Regions from separate parts of the Pseudomonas saponiphila genome, predicted to be linked through region 2. Evidence: predicted binding sites of a transcription regulator. Region 2 holds the regulator's gene; each other region holds the start of a gene.
The links. The regulator FliA, encoded in region 2, starts transcription of late flagellar genes. The targets are predictions, from matches to a motif close to CTAAAGTTTNNNNNNNNNNNGCCGNTAA.
Positions count from the first base shown of each region.

Region 1 (3,273 bases), on a different contig from region 2:
TGTTCGCCCTGCAGAACCTGCGGGGCAGCTCCCTGGCCTTCAAGGTCGACCAGGAGCTGTTTCTCGGCCATGTCGACCGTCCGGGCATTGCCCCGGCGCCCTATCTGGCGCGGGCGCACTGGATCATCATGCAGACGCCCTACCCCCTGGGTGCCGAGGAACTCCGGGCCCTGCTGCAACGCTCCCATCAACTGGTGGTGGGCAAGTTGCCCAAGCGGGCGCAGGTCGGGCTGCTGCTCTAGAACAGGCTCAGCAGGCTGTTTTCCAGGAACAGCCGGTCGATCCAGTAGACCTGATGCAAGGCCACGATCAGCCAGAACAAGGTCTGATAGGACAGCTTGCGGGTCTTGTGCCGCAACAGTTGCTGGGCCAGCAGGGCCCCAGGCCAGCCGCCGGCCAGTTCCAGGGCATGCAGCACATTCTCCGGAATCCGCCGGCCCTCGGCCCGGGCCTGACGCTTGTCGTGCCAGTAACACAGGAACGTCAGCAGGCTGACCGCGCCGTAGGCCACCAGGGGCACGATCGAGATGCCACGCCACCACAGGGACAACGAACCGGACAACGGCAAGGCGCACAGCAGGACCAGCACCAGCAGCTTGAACCTCAGGTGGCGGATGCGCGCAGCGCCGCCCCGATGCGCTGCGCGGCCGGAGCTCTTCACGACTTGACCGCCGTCCAGTCGACCCAGCCGAACTGCCAGGTCGCCAGGATCAGCAGGCCGAAGGCGACGCGGTACCAGGCGAACGCCGCATAGCTGTGGCTGGCAATGAACTTCAGCAGCCCCTTGACCGCGATCATGGCAAAGATGAAGGCGGTAACGAAGCCGATGGCGAACACCGGAAAGTCGTCGGGCTGGAACAGGTGCCGGTACTTGTAGCCCGAATACACCGCGGCCCCGACCATGGTGGGCATGGCCAGGAAGAACGAAAACTCGGTAGCGGTCTTGCGCGACAGGCCGAACAGCAGGCCGCCGATGATGGTCGAGCCAGAGCGCGAAGTCCCGGGGATCATCGCCAGGCACTGGGCACAGCCGACTTTCAGTGCGTCCTTCCAGGTGATCTCGTCCACGCTTTCGGCGTGCACCCGATGCTCGCGCCGCTCGGCCCAGAGCATGATGATCCCGCCGATCACCAGGGCCGTGGCCACGGTGATGGGATTGAACAGATAGGCGTGGATCAGGTCGGCGAAGATCACCCCCAGCACCACCGCCGGGAAGAAGGCGATCAGCAGGTTGACCGTGAAGCGCTGGGCCTTGGGCTGGCTCGGCAAGCCGATCACTACCTCCAGGATCTTGCGCCGGAACTCCCAGACCACGGCCAGGATCGCGCCCAGCTGAATGATGATGTTGAAGGCCATCGCCCGCTCGCCACCAAAGTCGAGCAGGTCAGCGACAATAATCTGGTGTCCGGTACTGCTGATGGGCAAGAACTCGGTCAGCCCTTCGACAATCCCGAGTATCAATGCCTGTGCGGCGCTCCAAAGATCCATCAATCCCCCATAAGGCAATGCTCCAGGCATGCCTCTTTTTTAAGTAGTCGATTCAAGCAATGCGCTCGGCGCAGGTGAAATTTTCCCGGCCGCAAGTTCAACACAAGCCCATGAAAATTCTGTGAAAAAGGCAGAAAGGTTCAGGTTTTGCGCGAAGACGCCGAAATCCTAGCAGACAGGCGCAAAATACACCGCGATGTTATTGGACTTCCGTAGGGTAGGCGCTCGAAGGCTGGCGTGCTTGGATGCTCACGGCCTTTCATGACAAGTACAAGAACCAGGAGTGACCGGATGATGAATAGCTTGCGCAAGATGTCCATCAGTCAGCGTTTGTGGCTGATCCTGATCGTGGCGGTGCTGACCCTGGTGACCCTGGGCGTGATGATGCTCGGGCAGATTCACGGTGACCTGTACCGGGCCAAGGCGCAGAAAACCCAGCATGTGGTACAGACCGCCGCCGGGGTGCTCAATTATTACCAGGGCCTGGAGGCCGCCGGCAGCCTGAGCCGCGAACAGGCACAGCAACAGGCGCTGCAAGCCATCCGCGGCTTGCGCTACAACCAGAACGACTACTTCTGGATCAACGACCTGACGCCGGTGATGATCATGCACCCGGCCAACCCCAAGCTCGACGGACAGAACCTGGCGGCGGTCAAGGATCCGGACGGCTTCGAGGTGTTCAACGAAATGGTCGCCCTGGCCAAGTCCAAGGGCGCCGGCATGGTGGATTACCGCTGGCCCAAGCCCGGGGCCGAGCAGCCAGTGCAGAAGACTTCCTATATACAGCTGTTCCAGCCCTGGGGCTGGATCATCGGTTCCGGGGTGTACATCGACGACCTGCAGCAGGAGTTCTATGCCCAGGTCCTGCAGGCCTCTTCCATTGGCCTGGTGATCGCCCTGTTGATGACCGTCCTGGTGGTGCTGATCGCGCGCAGCATCGTCAGCCCGCTGCGCGAGACGGTGCATGCCATGGCCAACATCGCCAGCGGTGAAAGCGACTTGACCCGGAGCCTGGATACCCACGGCCAGGACGAGGTCACCGAGCTGGCCCGGCACTTCAATGGCTTCACCGCCAAGCTGCGCGGGGTGGTCACCCAGTTGCAGTCCAGCGCTGCGGCCCTGGAGCAGTCATCCAGCGAACTGGGCAGCAACGCCAGCGAGGCCCAGGAACGCAGTCAGCAGCAGTCCCAGCAGATGGAGCAGGTGGCCGCGGCCATCAGCCAGGTCACCAGCGGCGTGCAGGATGTGGCCAGGAACGCCGAGCACGCGGCCAGCGAAGTGCGCGAAGCCGAAGCCCAGGCCCAGCAGGGCCAGCTGAACATCGACGGCAGCCTGCAACAGATCGATCAGTTATCCGCGACCATTGACCAGGCCGTGGAAGTGATCCGTACCCTGGCGACGGAAAGCACCCAGATCGGCACCGTGCTGGAGGTGATCCGCTCGATTGCCGAGCAGACCAACCTGCTGGCCCTGAATGCCGCCATCGAAGCCGCCCGGGCCGGGGAACAGGGCCGGGGGTTTGCCGTGGTGGCCGACGAAGTGCGCCTGCTGGCGCAGCGCACCCAGCAGTCCACCGCGGAAATCCAGGGCATGATCGAACGCCTGCAGAGTCACTCCGAGGCCGCGGTCAGGGTCATCGGCGACAGCAGCCGGGCCTCGCAGTCGACCATCGAGCAGGCCGGGCTGGCCGGCACCAGCCTCAACGCCATCGGCCAGGCGCTGCGCACCCTCAACGGCCTGAATGCCTCGATCGCCAGCGCCACCCTGCAACAGGCCCATGTGGTG
Region 1 is NZ_FNTJ01000001.1:3,153,705-3,156,977, reverse strand. Features, by position in the region: gene BLV47_RS14680 (MmcQ/YjbR family DNA-binding protein) at 1-242, shown strand, start outside; gene BLV47_RS14675 (DUF1294 domain-containing protein) at 239-661, opposite strand; gene BLV47_RS14670 (undecaprenyl-diphosphate phosphatase) at 658-1,488, opposite strand; gene BLV47_RS14665 (methyl-accepting chemotaxis protein) at 1,783-3,273, shown strand, end outside.
Region 1: the regulator FliA is predicted to act here: its motif matches at 1,628-1,655, upstream of BLV47_RS14665 (methyl-accepting chemotaxis protein).

Region 2 (3,273 bases):
GGGTTCGGCCCCGGCAGGCTCGGCCAGCCGCGCCAACGCGGCCAGCAGTTCCGGTGTCGCCGCAGTGATTTCGGTGCGCTCACGGACCTGGCTGAACATGCCGTTCACCGCGTCCAGCGCCTCAAGCACCACGTCCATCAGTTCCGAATCAACCCGTCGCTCACCCTTGCGCAGGATGTCGAAGACGTTCTCGGCAATGTGACAGCACTCCACCAGCTCATTGAGCTGGAGGAAGCCGGCGCCCCCTTTAACAGTGTGAAAACCGCGAAAAATTGCATTGAGCAGGTCCGCATCATCCGGTCGGCTTTCCAGCTCGACCAGTTGTTCGGACAGTTGCTCTAGAATCTCGCCGGCCTCAACCAGGAAATCCTGAAGGATCTCTTCATCGGCGCCGAAGCTCATTAATGGGTGCTCCTAGAATCCAAGGCTGGAAAGCAAATCGTCTACATCGTCCTGACCGGACACAACGTCTTCCCGTTTATCGGCATGAATCTGCGGACCTTCACCCTTGGCGAGATGTTTTTGCGGATCTTTTTCCGCGAGGATCGATTCACGGTCATGTTCGATACCGGCGAAGCGATCGACCTGACTGGCCATCAAGACAAGTTTGAGCAGATTGCTTTCGACTTCCGTGACCAACTGGGTCACACGCTTGATCACCTGACCGGTCAGGTCCTGGTAATCCTGCGCCAGCAGAATGTCGTTGAGGTGGCCGGAAACGGTGCGGGTTTCCTGCTCGCTGCGCGTCAGGAAACTGTCGACCCGGCGCGCCAGTTCGCGAAACTCTTCAGCACCGACCTCGCGCCGCATGAAGCGCCCCCAATCTGCGCTCAAGACCTGGGCTTCAGTGCTCAGGCCATTGACCAGCGGGGTGCTGCTCTCTACCAGGTCCATGGTGCGGTTGGCGGCGGCTTCCGTGAGCCGGACCACATAGGACAGGCGCTCAGTGGCATCCGTGATCTGTGAAACTTCCTCGGCTTGCGGCATGTGCGGGTCAATCTGGAAATTGACGATCGCGCTATGCAGCTCGCGGGTGAGCTTGCCCACTTCCTGATACAGGCCGCGGTCACGGGTCTGATTGAGCTCATGGATCAATTGCACAGCGTCGCCGAACTTGCCCTTTTCCAGGCTCTCGACCAGTTCCAGTGCATGTTTTTTCAGGGTCGACTCAAAGTCGCCCAGTGAAGATTCGTTATGCTCCATAGCTCCCCCGTGGCGGAATGGCTACGTACATCAACCGATGCGTTCGAAGATCTTTTCGATCTTCTCTTTCAACGCCTGAGCCGTGAATGGTTTGACTACATAGCCGTTTACGCCGGCCTGGGCAGCTTCGATGATCTGCTCGCGCTTGGCTTCCGCAGTCACCATCAACACCGGCAGGTGCTTGAGCTTTTCATCGGCACGCACGTGACGCAGCAGGTCGATACCGGTCATGCCTGGCATGTTCCAGTCCGTTACCAGAAAGTCGATGCTCCCGCTGTTGAGTACCGGAATGGCAGTAGTGCCATCGTCGGCCTCGACCGTGTTGGTGAAACCCAGATCACGCAACAGGTTTTTTATGATCCGCCGCATCGTTGAAAAGTCATCAACGATGAGGATTTTCATGTTCTTGTCCAATTCGACCTCCAAGCAGTCTTAAACGCATCCAGCACCTGAACGCGCCATTCAATCAATTCGGCATAACACACAACGACTGCATGGAGCACACACCGCAAGACCGGCGCAGCGCTTGCCTTACCGGTCCCGATCGCAGTGTCCCCACACTGCCTGTCAGCGCGCTCGCCACTCCCCCAAACGCCCCCGCAAACGGGCCGCGCACTGGCTGTGTAACTGGCTGACCCGCGATTCGCTGACCCCCAGGACCTCACCGATTTCCTTGAGATTCAGCTCTTCGTCGTAGTACAGCGCCAACACCAGTCGCTCGCGCTCCGGCAAATTGGCAATCGCATCCGCCAAGGCGGCCTGGAAGCGTTCATCCTCCAGGTCCCGTGACGGCTCGAGATGAGCACTGGCGCCATCCTCATGCAGCCCTTCATGTTCGCCGTCCTGCAACAGGTCGTCGAAACTGAACAGGCGGCTGCCCAAGGTGTCGTTCAAAATCCCGTAATAATCGTCGAGACTCAATTGAAGTTCGGCCGCAACTTCATGATCTTTAGCGTCACGACCGGTTTTAGCTTCAATTGCACGAATGGCATCACTGACCATGCGTGTATTACGGTGCACCGAACGCGGTGCCCAGTCGCCTTTGCGAACCTCGTCGAGCATCGCCCCGCGGATACGGATACCCGCGTAGGTTTCGAAACTCGCCCCCTTGCTCGCGTCGTACTTGGTCGACACTTCGAGCAAACCGATCATCCCGGCCTGAATCAGGTCTTCCACCTGAACACTGGCCGGCAACCGCGCCAGCAGGTGATAGGCAATGCGCTTGACCAGAGGCGCGTAGCGCTCGATCAATTCGTATTGGCTGTCACGCGCCGACTTCTTGTAGAGGTTGTAGCCGCTGGCAGTCATAGCACCGGTCCCGCTGTTTGATGCACCAGGCGCTCGACAAAAAACTCCAGATGCCCGCGAGGGTTCGCCGGCAACGGCCAGGTATCGACTTTTTGCGCGATGGCCTTGAACGCCAATGCACACTTCGAACGAGGAAAGGCTTCATAGACCGCACGCTGCTTTTGCACGGCCTTGCGCACGCTTTCGTCGTAGGGAACTGCGCCGACGTATTGTAAGGCCACGTCCAGAAAGCGATCCGTGACCTTGGTCAATTTTGCAAACAGGTTGCGCCCTTCCTGAGGGCTTTGGGCCATGTTGGCCAGGACCCGGAAACGGTTCATGCCGTAGTCGCGGTTGAGCAACTTGATCAGCGCATAGGCATCGGTGATCGAAGTCGGTTCGTCGCAGACCACCAGCAACACTTCCTGGGCCGCGCGGACGAAACTGACTACCGAGTCACCAATACCCGCAGCGGTGTCGATCACCAGCACATCGAGGTTGTCGCCGATGTCGCTGAAGGCCTGGATCAGGCCGGCGTGCTGGGCCGGACTCAGGTGCACCATGCTCTGGGTGCCGGAGGCGGCCGGGACGATACGGATACCGCCAGGCCCCTGGAGCAGCACATCACGCAGCTCACAGCGCCCTTCGATGACATCCGCCAGGGTGCGCTTGGGTGTCAGGCCCAGCAGGACATCGACGTTGGCCAGTCCCAAGTCGGCATCCAGCAGCAAGACCCGCCGGCCGAGCTCAGCCAGAGCCAGGGACAAGTTCACTGACACATTA
Region 2 is NZ_FNTJ01000002.1:2,243,238-2,246,510, reverse strand. Features, by position in the region: gene BLV47_RS32230 (chemotaxis protein CheA) at 1-402, opposite strand, end outside; gene BLV47_RS32225 (protein phosphatase CheZ) at 415-1,203, opposite strand; gene BLV47_RS32220 (chemotaxis response regulator CheY) at 1,234-1,605, opposite strand; gene fliA (RNA polymerase sigma factor FliA) at 1,771-2,511, opposite strand; gene fleN (flagellar synthesis regulator FleN) at 2,508-3,273, opposite strand, start outside.

Region 3 (3,273 bases), on a different contig from region 2:
CGGCGTCGATGCCTACATCCAGGACATCATCAAGGGCCTGATCATCGTGGTGGCGGTGGTCATCGACCAGTACCGCAACAAGCGCAAGCTCAAGCGCTGAGGCAGTGGCCTGGCGGCGGCGCTGGCTTGGCCGCAAAGGAGCCCATAAGGGAATGCAACGCTGGCTGGCCGGTTCGCCGGCAAGCCGGCTCCTACAAGAGGTGAAACAGGGGGTAAAAGGCTCGAATTGGCTGTCCGGTACTGCCGTTTGTCTTCTAACAGGCACGCCTCTATGGAATTTTTTGTTATAAACGTACTCCGATAAGCGCCAGCAAAGCCCGTGATTACGGGCTTTGTGCGCTTTGTCGGACAGATTCGCTGTCATTTCAGTTGCTGCGCCCTCAAACCGGCCTTAGACTGCCGCCCCTCGTAAATTGAGTGCCGGGTGGCGCTTGGAAGGTATGGCGCCTTTCTGATGACCTGACGGGTCAACCGGAAACAGTTTGAATTCGCCTTAATGCACGTATTTTTTATAGAGAAATCAATGACCAAGGAAAAGTTGCTGGCCATGCCGGCGGATGACTACATGAATGCCGAGCAGCACGCTTTTTTCAGCGACCTGTTGCAAGCCATGAAGGTGGAAACCCACGAGCGCATCGAACAGAACCGGATCGCCATTGAAAGCCTGGACACCCCGGCTGACCCGGCCGACGCCGCTTCCGTCGAAGAAGAGCGCACCTGGCTGGTCAACGCCATTGATCGCGATCAGCGCATGCTGCCGCAACTGGAGCAGGCCCTGGGCCGGATCAGTGACGACACCTTCGGCTGGTGCGACGACAGCGGCGAGCCGATCGGCCTCAAGCGCCTGCTGATCAGCCCGACCACCAAGTACTGCATCGAAGCCCAAGAACGCCACGAGCAGATCGACAAGCATCAGCGTCAGGCTTGAAAGCAGCTGCAAGCTTGTAGCTTCAAGCTGCAAGTGCATCCTTGCCTCCGAGTGCGTAGCCGTGCCAGCGCTGCGCACTGGGGCGAGAGCCAGTCCCCGGCGCTCCTACGCCAGTCTTCACTTCCCTTGATCTACTGCAACATCCCCCTCTTCAGACCCTGAATAATGCCTCGCACATGCCGCTTGCTGCTTGTAGCTTGCCGCTACTCTTCTTCCTACTAAGGGACCATGGTTAATGGCCTTTTAGAGGCGTCTAATGCCGCAAACAATGAGAACGATGTGGGGTGACAAAGATGTCAAGGGATGGATCTCTAGCGGCGTCGGCCGCGCAGCCGCTGGCAACACCCGAAACCGCCGCCCGCTGGTGGTCGCCGTCGTTGCAGAGCGCGGCGCTGATGGGGCTGTTCGCCGGTCAGGCCCTGGGCGGCTGGCCGCTGTACCTGTGCCTGCCGCTGGCGGTGCTGGTGATCTGGATACCCCGGCTGCGCTCGCGCAAGGCCTGCGAGGTGCCGGTGGCGACCGACAATGAGCTGTCGGCGCTGACCCGCGACCTATCCTACAGCACCACCCACAATGCGCTGTCCGCTGCCGGCGTGGCCTATTCGGTGACCCAGTTGGCAGACCGCCTGCAGTCCCAGCTCGACGCGGCGGCGCGCATCGTCGGCAATGCCGAGGTGATGATCAGGACTGAACAGGTCACCTCGCAACTCAGCCGGCAAGCCCTGGACGCCGCCAGCGAGGCCCATGCCAGCAGCGCCGAGGGGCGCACGGTGCTGGGCGAGTCCATCAGCCGCATGCACTCCCTGAGCCAGCGCGCCAATGGCAGTCGCGAGCTGATCGAAGCTTTGAGCCAGCGCAGCGAAGAGATCCAGCGGGTAACCCTGGTGATCCAGTCCATCGCCAGCCAGACCAATCTGCTGGCGCTGAATGCGGCCATCGAGGCGGCCCGGGCCGGGGAGCACGGGCGTGGTTTCGCCGTGGTCGCCGACGAAGTGCGTGGGCTGGCCGGGCGCACCGCCGCGGCCACCGACGAGGTGGGGGTGATGGTGGCCGATATCCAGCAGCGCACCAGCGACGTGGTGGAACAGATCCGCCAGCTGTCCGATGACCTCAACCTGGGGGTCGAGCAGGTCGAGCTCACCGGCCGTCACCTGGAGAACATTGCGAGCCTGGCGGCCGGGGTGGAGGGGCAGGTCAGCGAGATCGCCCGGGGCGCCGATACCAACCGCGAACAGCTCGACAGCCTGTTCCACGCCGTGGAGCAGATGCGCAGCGACCTGGCCGTCAGCGACCAGCAGACCCGCAGCCTGGCCGAGGCCGCGGTGCAGATGGAAGGGCAGGCGGAAACCATCAGCGAGCGTCTGGCGGCGGTGGGCCTGGACGACTATCACCAGCGCATCTATGACCTGGCCCGCGAGGGCGCGCGGCGCATCGCCGAGCAGTTCGAGAACGACCTGGCGCAGAACCGCATCAGCCTCGATGACTTGTTCGACCGCCACTATCAGTTGATCGCCAATACCCAGCCGCCCAAGTACCAGACCCGTTTCGACCGCTACACCGACCAGGTGCTGCCAGCGATCCAGGAGTCCCTGCTGCCGCGCCACGACGGCCTGGTGTTCGCCATCGCCTGCACCCAGGAAGGCTACGTACCGACCCACAACAAGATCTTCTCCCAGCCGCTTACTGGTGATCCCCAGGTGGACAACCTGCACAACCGCAGCAAGCGCAAGTTCGCCGATCGCACCGGTATCCGTTGCGGCAGTCACCAGCAGCCGTTGTTGCTGCAGACCTACACCCGCGATACCGGCGAGCTGATGCATGACCTGTCGGTGCCGATCATGGTTCAGGGGCGGCATTGGGGCGGCCTGCGCCTGGGCTACAAGCCCGAGCAGAGCGCTCCCCGGCACAAGTCTTGAGGGGCCGATTGTTACTCGCGGGGTAATGCTGCTGTGCAGATTCGGGCTGTTACAGAGGCCGGGAAGCGATTAGTATCTCGACATCGTTAGGGAGCTAACTAATTCCGCGAGGTACACCATGCACAGCAAAGTCGATGTGGCAGTGATGATTGGCAGTGGCGTTCCCGCTTCGCTGCGGGCCCTGGGGCGCAAGGCGTGCTGGGTGGTGCTGGTCAATGGCGAGCAGCGTGGCACCGCGTTTGCCAGTCGGGTCGAGGCCGAGGAGTGTCGGCAGGTGTGGCTGGCACAACTGGCGACGGTCCAGGGCGTGCGCCAGGGGCTCAGGTACTCGGCTTGAAGCCTGGCCGGGCGCCTGGATTCGAGGCTGGTCGTTGGGCTCCCGTCGCCGCCCTCAGCCGGTGGGGCGAGGGCGGCGGGTGGGTTCGAGCG
Region 3 is NZ_FNTJ01000001.1:3,580,171-3,583,443, reverse strand. Features, by position in the region: gene BLV47_RS16555 (ABC transporter permease) at 1-100, shown strand, start outside; gene BLV47_RS16550 (TraR/DksA family transcriptional regulator) at 524-928, shown strand; gene BLV47_RS16545 (methyl-accepting chemotaxis protein) at 1,222-2,844, shown strand; gene BLV47_RS16540 (hypothetical protein) at 2,963-3,181, shown strand.
Region 3: the regulator FliA is predicted to act here: its motif matches at 1,147-1,174, upstream of BLV47_RS16545 (methyl-accepting chemotaxis protein).